Regions from separate parts of the Lacrimispora struthionigena genome, predicted to be linked through region 1. Evidence: a T-box and tRNA genes for the amino acid it is inferred to sense, from the RefSeq annotation. Region 1 holds a T-box; the other holds one or more tRNA genes.
The links. A T-box is a leader RNA that pairs with one kind of tRNA and senses whether it is charged. The one in region 1 lies ahead of tyrS (tyrosine--tRNA ligase), so its partner is inferred to be a tRNA-Tyr.

Region 1 (5,813 bases):
ATATGCAAAAGGGCAGAAGAGAATAAAAAGCCTGGCAAAAAAGTTGTATGAAATAATGGGGCAGAGAGATAAAAGAGTACCCACATTCTATGATATATTTCTATTTAACTGTCTGCGAAGTAAAATATATACATCAGATGCAGATCGTATTTACTGGAGAGATAAGGGCTGGATTGATGCTCCTTACTTTTTTGATGCGGATATAAATCTAGTAAAACGTTTCTTTGGAAAAGTGATGAAAAGGCTCGTTGATATGCTTGGAAAAAAATTATCTTCAGACACCTAATCCTCAATTCCAATCTCTGTATTTCGAAAGTTGAGATTACGATATTTGAGAGGAGTCATTCCAGTTTTTTTATGAAATATCTCTGTAAAATAGCTCTGATTGGGAAACGCCAATATAGAGGCGATCTGCGAGGGGGAGTAGTCGGAATAAATCAGCATATTACTGGCAGTCTCTATTTTTTTATCCCTGATATACTGGCTGACTGTCATACCTACTTCTTTTTTGAACAGGCGGGATAGATAGGAGGAGTTTAATCCGATGGCAGAAGCAAGTGTTTCTATGGTGATCCGGGTATGAAGATTGTCGCAGATATAGTCAATGGATGCCGCTATATGTCTTGAGGTTGCTTTATTTTTTCTTATAAATTTCATGCGTTTTGCATAGTCCAGACACATAATGGGATGCAGCGCGGCAACTTCTTCCGGTTTCATACAGCTATCCGCTTTTTGTATATAAAAATCGCTGAGACTGAAGGCTGTTGACAGTTCCATTCCTCCCTCCATACAATATCTGGCCACCAGTGCAGCAGTGATAACAAAATGATATTTTATATTTTGAAGGTGATTAAACGAAAGAATGCCCAGTCCATTCTTTAATAAAAGGGATTCCTGGCAAAGTTCCCGAACTTTTGTGGTGTTTCCTGATTTTATGACGGAATAAAATTCCTGCTCAGGTGTATAAGGAGCGCGGATTAAATTATTTTCTCTTCTTACAAATTCCTGAAATGCCAGTTCTTTTTTTATATTCATGGGAAGACCCTCCATAGCACCGTTATTTTCTTTTAATATTATATCATGAAAACGACATAAAAGAAAAGAAAATGATATCATTTGCAAGTCAGATCAGATAGTATAAAATTATCTGAAAGGAAAGGTAGTAAAGCGATATGAAACTGAAAAGAGGGTTAAATTTAGGGGGATATTTATCTCAGTGCACTCACAATATGCAACATTACAGTACATTTATCGGAAAAGCGGATATTGAGCAGATTGCAGCATGGGGATTTGATCATATCCGCCTTCCCATTGATTACGAAGTTCTGGAAGATCAGGAAGGCAATCCCAAAGAGGAAGGTTACCGGCTGGTTCATTGTATCTGTGACTGTTGCAGGGCAAATAAGCTGGATGTAATCCTTGATCTTCACAAAGCGTATGGCTATGATTTTAATAATGCAGGGGACAGGGAGAAAAATGATCTGTTTCATAATGCTTATTTACAGGAACGTTTTGTGAATCTTTGGGAGAGGATTGCAACGGAATTTAAAAACTATGACAACGTCGCTTTTGAATTGCTCAACGAGGTTGTAGAAAAGGAAAATGCGTTGCTTTGGAATGACCTGATTGACAAAACGGTGACGGCCATACGTAAAATTGATTTATTTGTACCCATAATTTATGGCGGTATTCAGTGGAACAGCGCAAGTACATTGAAATTACTGAAAAAACCGGTAGATAAAAATATTATCTTTACTTTTCACTTTTACGAGCCCCTTTTATTTACCCACCAAAAGGCACATTGGGTCAAACAGATGGACCCACAAAAGGATGTTTTTTATCCCGAAAGCATGGAATATTATCGCTTACAGTCTGCCGTACTGGGAGAACAGGGGGAAGCAGTCCTAAACTCAACAGCCGAGACAATTGGCAAAGAGTTTTTAGAGATAATGGTGAAGGGAGCAGTTCTGGCTGCACAAAAAGCTGGTACTCAGCTGTACTGCGGAGAGTTTGGTGTGATAGATCAGGCACCTGTTCCGGACACACTGCGCTGGTTCCGTGACGTACATGATATATTTGAGAAGTATCAGATTGGCTGTTCCATATGGACTTACAAAGAAATGGATTTTGGACTGACAGGTAAGCATTATGATGACATCAGGGAAGAAATAATACAGATATGGACCCAGGAACCGTTATGCAGCTGTCAAACTGAGGCTTGACGAAACAAAAAAAGCATGATAATATTTGTTCAATTAAATATTTGCATTACAAAGAATTATATATAATTCGGAGTATAAGAAAAGGCTATGAAAAGAAAGAGTAGCATTTTCAATTCCAAACAGAAAGATGCCGGTTGATGAGAGGCTCATGGATAGAAAGTGTGAATACATCTTGGAGCTGCGCACCGAACCGATTTAAGAAGTAGGCTGCGACGGAGAGCACACCGTAATCAGGTGCAAGGGTATCGCCATGGCCGTACCCGATGAGGTAGACAATGTGAGTTGTCTATAAACTTAAGGTGGTAACACGAGAGTCACTCTCGTCCTTTTGGTAACAGAAGGACGGGAGTTTTTTTAATTTGATTTAACTCAGCTCTTTTTTTCTGGATTTCTTATCAGGCATGCAAATATTAATAATAATATTACAAGGAGAATTTGAGTTATGTTAACACCAAAGGAGCAAATGCGTATTATCTGCAAAGGGGTTCACCAGTGCGTAAATGAGGAGGAGCTTCTTGCCAGACTGGAACAATCCTATAAACAGGAAAAGCCGCTGACCATTAAATTAGGACTTGATCCTTCCGCACCAGATATTCATCTTGGTCATGCTGTGGTTTTAAGAAAGATCAGACAGATGCAGGAGCTTGGACATCAGGCAGTTATTATAATCGGGGATTTTACAGGCAGGATTGGAGATCCTACTGGGAAATCAAAAGGAAGAGTTGCATTGACCGACGAAAAAGTAAAGGAAAATGCACTGACTTACTGCGAACAGATATTTAAAATACTGGACAAAGAAAAAACAATGGTAAGATTCAACAGTGAGTGGCTTTCAAAGCTGAATTTTGAAGATGTGATAAAACTGGCTGCAACGTCTACGGTTGCCAGGATGCTGGAACGGGATGATTTCCAGAACCGTTATAAGAATGGTGTTCCCATTGGAATCCATGAATTTTTTTACCCGCTGATGCAGGCTTATGATTCTGTAGAAATAAAAGCAGACATTGAATTAGGGGGGACAGATCAGACCTTTAACATTTTGATGGGGCGAACGCTTCAAAAGTCTATGGGAACTGACCAGCAAATCGCTTTATTTATGCCAATTCTTGAAGGACTTGATGGCATAGAGAAAATGAGTAAAAGCCTGGGAAATTATATCGGAGTGAGTGAGCCGGCAGAAGTGATGTTTAAAAAGGTGATGGAAGTGCCAGATGATCTGATCATTAAATATTACGAGCTGACCACTGATGAACACCCGGACGAAATTGACAGGGTAAAAGCCGATCTGGAAAATGGAGTCAATCCGAGGGATATTAAGTATCAACTGGCAAAAATCATTACTGGGCTGTACCACAATGCACTAGAGGTGCAAAACGCAATTGCTTACTATGAAATGGCGTTTAGTAAAAAAGCAATCCCAAATGATATTCCCATCTTGCTCCTGGATTTGGAGAAAGATACGGTAAATGACAGCATTCCGGGACTGATTGAGCTGGGATATATAAGAGCAAAAGTGAATTTATTCGCCTGATAAGACAAGGTGGAATCCAGATTAACGGTGAAAAATTGGAAGAGGATGAAATAAATAGTGTTTTGATTAATAGCGATGTCATGAAGATTGGCAAAAAACGATTTGTAAAAATCAATAAATAATTTGATAACTGTGTACTTCTCAGTGACCTCTCACCAGTTTCTGGTGGGAGGTATAAAAGTAATGATTGACGATGGGTAAAATATGTGTTATCTTAAGTGTAATTGGAAGTGTTATTACCAAAATAACCCATCAGTGGTCTTGAAAGGAGAATGTGATATGTCAAATGCATTATTTGTGAAAGAGGTAATGAAAGAATAACTGAATATTGGGCATATGGATAACAGACATGTTTTGTATGCCGCTTTTAGACTCTTATATATCGCTTAACTCTGTTAAACACACGATAAGATGTGTTTTTTTTGTGCCTTTTTTTGGAAAGCCAACCGCAGTGACAGCTCATAAGGGCTATTACCGCGGCATTTTTATGCCCTTTTTTAATCGTTGGTAATTCGTTTACTGACAGAAAACAGGAAGAGAGGTTGTTTTTGAAAGAAAAAATGATTGGTTTTATCACGGCAGTTCACAGGGAACGTTATGAGGTGAGAGCAAACGGGGAAGATCTGTATGCCAGGTTAAAGGCGGGAATATATTATACGGATCATTGCGAGGAAGAATTCCCAACGGTTGGTGACAATGTAGAGTTAGAGTATAATCCTCTGGGTGACTGTCTGATTATTAAGACACTGGAACGAAAGACTGCATTTTCCAGGAAAGATCCTGATGTGGGAATGGGAGAGCAGATTGTAGCAGCTAATTTTGATTATGTCTTTATTTTAATGTCTCTGAATTATGATTTTAATTTAAAGCGGCTGGAGCGTTATCTGACCGTCTCGTGGCAAAGTGGGGGGAAGCCTGTTATTGTCCTTACGAAAGCAGATATTGCAGAAGATATTCAGGAAAAAGTGGAACTGGTAAATCAGATTGCGCTGGGTGTTGATGTCTGTGTGGTAAGTGCTGTGACGGGGGAAGGCATGGAACAGTTAAAAAAATATCTGATGCCTGAAAAGACCACTGTATTCCTAGGGTCATCAGGGGTGGGAAAATCCACCTTCACCAATTATCTGCTGGGAAAAGAGCTTATGGAAACTGGAGAAATCAGAGAAGATGATTCAAAAGGGCATCATACAACAACTCACCGCCAGCTGTTCGTAATGGATAATGGAGCCAGGATTATTGATACACCGGGGATGCGGGAACTGGGAATGTGGATTGTGGATGACGGTATGGATTTCAGCTTTACGGATATCAATGATTTAATAATACAGTGCAGATTTAGTAACTGTACCCACAACGGGGAACCGGGATGTGCAGTTGCTCAGGCACTGAAAGAGGGGACATTGACTGAAAAAAGGTGGAAAAATTACTGGAAAATCCAAAAAGAGTCTAAGTTTCAGGCAACGAAGGAAAGCCGGAAGCAGGCTGTTATTAAAAAGAAGTGTAATAAAAAAAGCAGGGGAGAATGGTAAATGAAGATTATTAGAGCAGAAGAAGTTCATGTGGAAGAAGCATTGAAGTTAGCAATAGGAGAATATGAAAATGAGTGCAGACAGATAAAGCAATTGCCGGTAATTGACGTTACGAAACAGTTACGGGGACTGATCACTGGTTTATTCCGTAAAAACTATGGAGTAGTTGCTATGTGTGAAGGGGAGATGGCCGGGTATCTTGCATTTACAGGACCCATAGATGGGTACTTTGGAACCTGCAGGGGAGCTTATTCTCCATTGGGCGGAAATGCCTTTTCCGGTCATGACAGGGGCAGACTTTGCTCAAAGCTGATGGAAGCGGGAATGGAGCAATTATTAAAGGAGGCCGGAGTTACCAGTGTTGCCCTGAGCAGGTATGCAGATGATCCTTTTGTAGACCGGTCTCTGGTATTAAATGGTTTTGGTATCCGGTGCAGCGATGCTGTTATGGATTTAAATGAATTTGAGTTAAGGGATATTTTTCATAATGATTTTACTTTTACAGAGCTGATTGGAGATGATAAAGGACGC
Region 2 (5,813 bases), on a different contig from region 1:
AAAGCTGATCTGCTCTGGGTAAGTCGGGACCTAAGGCGAGGTCGAAAGACGTAGTCGATGGACAACAGGTTGAAATTCCTGTACCGCATATTATCAGAACTGTGGGGACACAGAACCGAGAGAGAACCCGGGAATGAAAAGACCGGGGCAAGCATTGGACTGGTTAAGATGGAAAATCCGCTTAACAACAGGAAGGTGTGACGCGTACCGAACAAAAGTAGGGAAGTCTCTGTAGGGGCTGTCAAGAAAAGCCGCTATTGTGTAATATGTGCCCGTACCGTAAACCGACACAGGTGGATGAGGAGAGAATCCTAAGGCCGGCGGGAGAAGCATTGTTAAGGAACTCGGCAAAATGACCCCGTAACTTCGGGATAAGGGGTGCCTGAGAAATCAGGCCGCAGAGAATAGGCTCAAGCAACTGTTTAGCAAAAACACAGGTCTATGCAAAACCGAAAGGTGAGGTATATGGGCTGACGCCTGCCCGGTGCTGGAAGGTTACGAGGAGGGGTTAGCGGCAACGCGAAGCTCTGAATTTAAGCCCCAGTAAACGGCGGCCGTAACTATAACGGTCCTAAGGTAGCGAAATTCCTTGTCGGGTAAGTTCCGACCCGCACGAAAGGCGTAATGATTTGAGCGCTGTCTCGACAATGCACCCGGTGAAATTGAAATACCAGTGAAGATGCTGGTTACCTGCGCCAGGACGGAAAGACCCCATGGAGCTTTACTCCAGCTTGATACTGGGATTCGGTGCTGCATGTACAGGATAGGTGGGAGGCAACGAAGATAGGACGCCAGTCTTATCAGAGCCGATGTTGGGATACCACCCTTGCGGTATTGGATTTCTAACCTGCAGCCATAACCTGGCTGGGGGACAATGTCAGGCGGGGAGTTTGACTGGGGCGGTCGCCTCCGAAAGAGTATCGGAGGCGCTCAAAGGTTCCCTCAGAATGGTCGGAAACCATTCGAAGAGTGCAAAGGCATAAGGGAGCTTGACTGCGACACCGACGGGTGGAGCAGGTAGGAAACTAGGACTTAGTGATCCGGTGGTATAAAGTGGGATTGCCATCGCTCAACGGATAAAAGCTACCCTGGGGATAACAGGCTTATCACTCCCAAGAGTTCACATCGACGGAGTGGTTTGGCACCTCGATGTCGGCTCATCGCATCCTGGGGCTGTAGTAGGTCCCAAGGGTTGGGCTGTTCGCCCATTAAAGCGGTACGCGAGCTGGGTTCAGAACGTCGTGAGACAGTTCGGTCCCTATCCGGCGTGGGCGTAGGATATTTGAGAGGAGCTGTCCTTAGTACGAGAGGACCGGGATGGACTGACCTCTGGTGTATCTGTTGGTGATCAACACCATGGCAGAGTAGCCAAGTCGGGAAGGGATAAACGCTGAAGGCATCTAAGCGTGAAGCCCCCCTCAAGATGAGATATCCCATCGCAAGAGTAAGACCCCTTGAAGACGACGAGGTAGATAGGGCAGAGGTGGAAGCATGGCAACATGTGTAGCTGACTGTCACTAATAGGTCGAGGGCTTAACCAGGTTGGTTTAGGTAAGAGGAAAGAACGGATGAAAGATATATAACAATGTGTGGTTTTGAGGGTATATGTATTAACCTTCAAAAAGGTTTGGCCTGGTGGCTCAGTTGGTTAGAGCGCCGCCCTGTCACGGCGGAGGTCGTGGGTTCGAGTCCCATCCGGGTCGTTTTACAACTGAATTTTGCTTATGGGATCTTAGCTCAGCTGGGAGAGCATCTGCCTTACAAGCAGAGGGTCATAGGTTCGAGCCCTATAGGTCCCATTCTGTATGCACACGCCATACATGAGTAGATTTGTGCCGATGTGGCTCAATTGGCAGAGCAGCTGATTTGTAATCAGCAGGTTATCGGTTCGAGTCCGATCATCGGCTTGCATCAAAATTAAATATGGATGGGTTCCCGAGTGGCCAAAGGGGGCAGACTGTAAATCTGTTATCGACGATTTCGATGGTTCGAATCCATCTCCATCCATTTAGTGATTAAAATTCTAATCACTGCATATAATATAATTGAATAACGCGGGGTGGAGCAGTCTGGAAGCTCGTCGGGCTCATAACCCGAAGGTCGCAGGTTCAAATCCTGCCCCCGCAATTTTTGTTGGTATTTTTTATGAATTATGTGTTTTTTACACATGAGCCCAGATAGCTCAGTTGGTAGAGCAGAGGACTGAAAATCCTCGTGTCGCTGGTTCGATTCCGGCTTTGGGCATATGGGATACTAGCTCAGGTGGTAGAGCACTTGACTTTTAATCAAGTTGTCCGGGGTTCGAATCCCCGGTGTCTCAGGACAAGCCTTGGAACAGAAATGTTTCAGGGCTTTTTTTATGCAAAAAAATATTCGATGAAAGTATTACTATTCATCGAATTCTACGATCACATAATATCCCCTGTCGTTGTGTTTGATTTCTTTCACAATTCCATGATCTGATTTAATACGGTCACGGCCCATATAGCATCCGGACATGGCAACCGCAGGGTCGATAATATAGCTATAGCTGCTGGTTCCTTCTCTTTCGATAATTTGAACCTGGTCACCGGCCGTTACAAGTCCGGGGCGTTCCATTTTAAATTCTATCAGTCTCATAATCGGTGTTCTCCTTCTTATTTCCAGGTTATTATAACCCTGTGAGAAAAAATTGTAAAGATTAGATAAGAATGATATACTAAAAGGGCAATTTTGAGTGCTGTTAAGAGAGGCGGTTGGCAGGGTGAGTGATAATAGGAATCTATTAGAACGATTAAAGGAGTATGGAAGATCAGATTTTTATCCCTTTCATATGCCTGGGCATAAAAGACAATGGGAAGAATCATTTTGTGAGAAATTTACCAACCCATTTTCTGTTGATATTACGGAAATTGATGGATTTGATAATCTGCATCATCCTCAGGGAATATTAAAGGAGTCTATGGGATGGGCAGCGGACGTATATAAAAGTGACAGGACTTATTATCTGGTGAATGGAAGCAGCTGTGGGATATTAAGCGCCATCAGCGGTACGGTATCAAGAGGCGGAACTATTTTGATGAGTAGAAATTGTCACAAGTCGGCATTCCATGGAGTTTTCCTCAATAATTTAAAAGCAGAATATATTTATCCACAATTGATCGGGGAATTTGGCCTTCAAGGTGGAATACTTCCTGAAGATATGGAATGGATGTTGAAAAACCATCCGGATGTGGAAGCCGTACTTGTGGTATCTCCTACTTATGACGGTATTGTTTCGGATGTGGGTAAGCTAGCGGATATAGTTCATAAATTTGGTTTACCTTTGATTGTTGATGAGGCACATGGCGCTCATTTTTCATTTGGAAAGGGACAGGGATTTCCTGTTTCAGCCATTGAACTTGGGGCTGATGTGGTGATTCAGAGTCTTCATAAGACACTTCCCTCTCTTACACAGACGGCTGTTATGCATGTAAAAGAAGGGTATGTGGATATGGACAGGCTGGACCGGTATGTGCATATGTATCAGACCAGCAGTCCGTCTTATGTTCTGCTTGCTTCCATAGACAACTGTATCGGATATATGGTTGAAAATGGGTCAAAATGCATGAATGAGTTCTATGAGAGGATAATGGAGTTAAGGGATGGATTGAAAGATCTTAGCTGTCTGAAGATTCTTGATGAACAGGTGAAAGGACAGTCAGGAGTGTATGAGGTTGATTTATCAAAGCTTATTATATCTACAAGGGAGTCTAAATACTCGGGAGCTGAACTGGATCATTTATTAAGAGAAGATTATCATTTGGAAATGGAAATGTGCGGAACGGACTATGTAACGGCTATTTTAACCATGGCTGACACAAGAGAAGGATTTAAAAGGCTTTCCCAGGCATTGCTGGAGATTGATTCAACGGCAGGGAAGGGCTCTGAAATATGCTATGGCGCGAGATATTTAGCAGCGGAATACAACAGTTTTAAAGTCAGACCCGAATGCAGGATTACCATTGGGAAGTCAATGGACTCACGTAGAAGAAAAGTTCTTTTAAATGATGCAGCGGATCTTGTCTCAGCGGAATTTGTTTACATTTATCCCCCGGGTATCCCCATTATTGCGCCTGGCGAAGTGCTGAAAAAGGAACTGATTGAATTGATTGCAGCATATAAAGATATGAAACTTCCGGTACAGGGACTGGAAGATGAAAAGATAGAACATATTTATGTTATGGATGAATTAGCTGAATAAATAAGTTTGGAGTAGGAAACGATGAGCAGGATTTTTTATATTATGGGTAAAAGTGCGTCTGGGAAGGATACTATTTATAAGAAACTTCTGGAGAGAATTCCTGGTTTAAAAACTATTACCCCATATACCACAAGACCAATTCGGGATGGGGAAGTTAACGGAGTGGAATACTTTTTTACAACCAGAGAAGAGCTGGAACAATTCCGCAGAGACGAGAAATTAATTGAAGAACGTACTTATGATACAATCTATGGACCATGGACTTATTTTACGGTAGACGATGGCCAGTTTGAACGGTCAGGACGGGAGTCTTATCTTATGATCGGGACCTTGGAATCTTATGAAAAAACCAGACATCATTTTGGAAGTGAGTATTTGATTCCAATTTATGTGGAGGTGGATGACAGAGAGCGCTTACTTCGTTCTATTGAGAGAGAAAGATGTCAGGAAATGCCTAAATATAAGGAAGTGTGCAGAAGATTTCTTGCGGATGAAGAAGATTTTAAAGAGGAGAATCTGCTTCGATGCGGTATTGATACGCGTTTTAATAATGATGATCTTGATTGCTGCCTGGATGAGATTACAGAACAGATTAAAAAGAGTTTATAAATAAAATGCTCTCTGAAACTGGTGTATTACCAAGTTGTTCAGAGAGCATTATTATGTTTATTTTGCTGCAAGTCTTCTGGCTTTTGCTTCCATACGGGATCTTGTTACATCAATGAATACGGCTGCGATGATAACCATACCAATTACAATGTATTGAACAGAACTTGAGGTATTAAGGAGTGTCAGTCCGTTACGAATGGTAGAGATCATCAGTGCACCGATTAACGTTCCCCAGATGGTTCCCTTGCCTCCCATGAAAGAGGCACCTCCTATAATACAGGCTGCAATGGCATCTGTGTCATAAGGAGATATGGCTGCAGATGGATTTGCCACTGCAGAACGTCCTACGATTACCAGGCCGGCTATTGCACACATGAAGCCGGATAAGCTGTAGACAAAGATCAGGACGTTGTCGGAATTGATGCCTGATAGACGGGCAGCTTCCGGATTACCGCCTACACAGTAAATCATTCTGCCCAGTGCGGTTTTGTTTAAAAAGAAATGATATACACCATATATTAGTAAAAGAACTACAAAGCATAGAGGAATTCCGGAGAATCCGTCCAGTGACTTAAACAGGTTGCAGGAGCCTAAAAATGTAACGCCTGCGGGGAAGTCGGAAATCGTTTTGGTTGATACCACTAATAAAGCAATACCGCAAAGTACGTTCTTCATACCCAGAGTAGATACAAAGGGATGAGGGAGATGCATTTTCGTCAACAGAAGTCCATTTAAAAAGCCAACACAAAGTCCTGTGATAATGCAGGCGAGTATGAGGATAAATGGATTGGTAATTCCCAGTGAATTCTTGAGCATACCCATTACACAGGCGCACAATATGGCATTTGCGCCTACAGAAAGGTCAATGCCTGCAGTAATCAGTACAACCAGCATTGCTGCGGATATCAGGCCGTTAACGGCCGTCTGACGCAGGATATTCATCATGTTATTCATTGTAAGAAATTTGTCTGTTGCTACTGAC

Region 2: it encodes a tRNA-Tyr, which carries the amino acid that the T-box ahead of tyrS (tyrosine--tRNA ligase) is inferred to sense. The anticodon was not compared.

What each region holds. Positions count from the first base shown of each region.
Region 1 is NZ_JBMBWP010000001.1:12,464-18,276, forward strand. It holds gene ACOAOT_RS00070 (flavodoxin family protein) at 1-286, shown strand, start outside; gene ACOAOT_RS00075 (AraC family transcriptional regulator) at 283-1,035, opposite strand; gene ACOAOT_RS00080 (glycoside hydrolase family 5 protein) at 1,173-2,222, shown strand; T-box leader at 2,301-2,553, shown strand; gene tyrS (tyrosine--tRNA ligase) at 2,665-3,753, shown strand; gene ACOAOT_RS00090 (hypothetical protein) at 3,750-3,875, shown strand; gene rsgA (ribosome small subunit-dependent GTPase A) at 4,302-5,282, shown strand; gene ACOAOT_RS00100 (GNAT family N-acetyltransferase) at 5,283-5,813, shown strand, end outside.
Region 2 is NZ_JBMBWP010000002.1:2,650,018-2,655,830, forward strand. It holds rRNA gene ACOAOT_RS21355 (23S ribosomal RNA) at 1-1,541, shown strand, start outside; tRNA gene ACOAOT_RS21360 (tRNA-Asp) at 1,630-1,703, shown strand; tRNA gene ACOAOT_RS21365 (tRNA-Val) at 1,727-1,799, shown strand; tRNA gene ACOAOT_RS21370 (tRNA-Thr) at 1,835-1,907, shown strand; tRNA gene ACOAOT_RS21375 (tRNA-Tyr) at 1,926-2,007, shown strand; tRNA gene ACOAOT_RS21380 (tRNA-Met) at 2,054-2,127, shown strand; tRNA gene ACOAOT_RS21385 (tRNA-Phe) at 2,172-2,244, shown strand; tRNA gene ACOAOT_RS21390 (tRNA-Lys) at 2,248-2,320, shown strand; gene ACOAOT_RS21395 (hypothetical protein) at 2,389-2,619, opposite strand; gene ACOAOT_RS21400 (aminotransferase class I/II-fold pyridoxal phosphate-dependent enzyme) at 2,744-4,222, shown strand; gene ACOAOT_RS21405 (nucleoside/nucleotide kinase family protein) at 4,244-4,831, shown strand; gene ACOAOT_RS21410 (ABC transporter permease) at 4,889-5,813, opposite strand, start outside.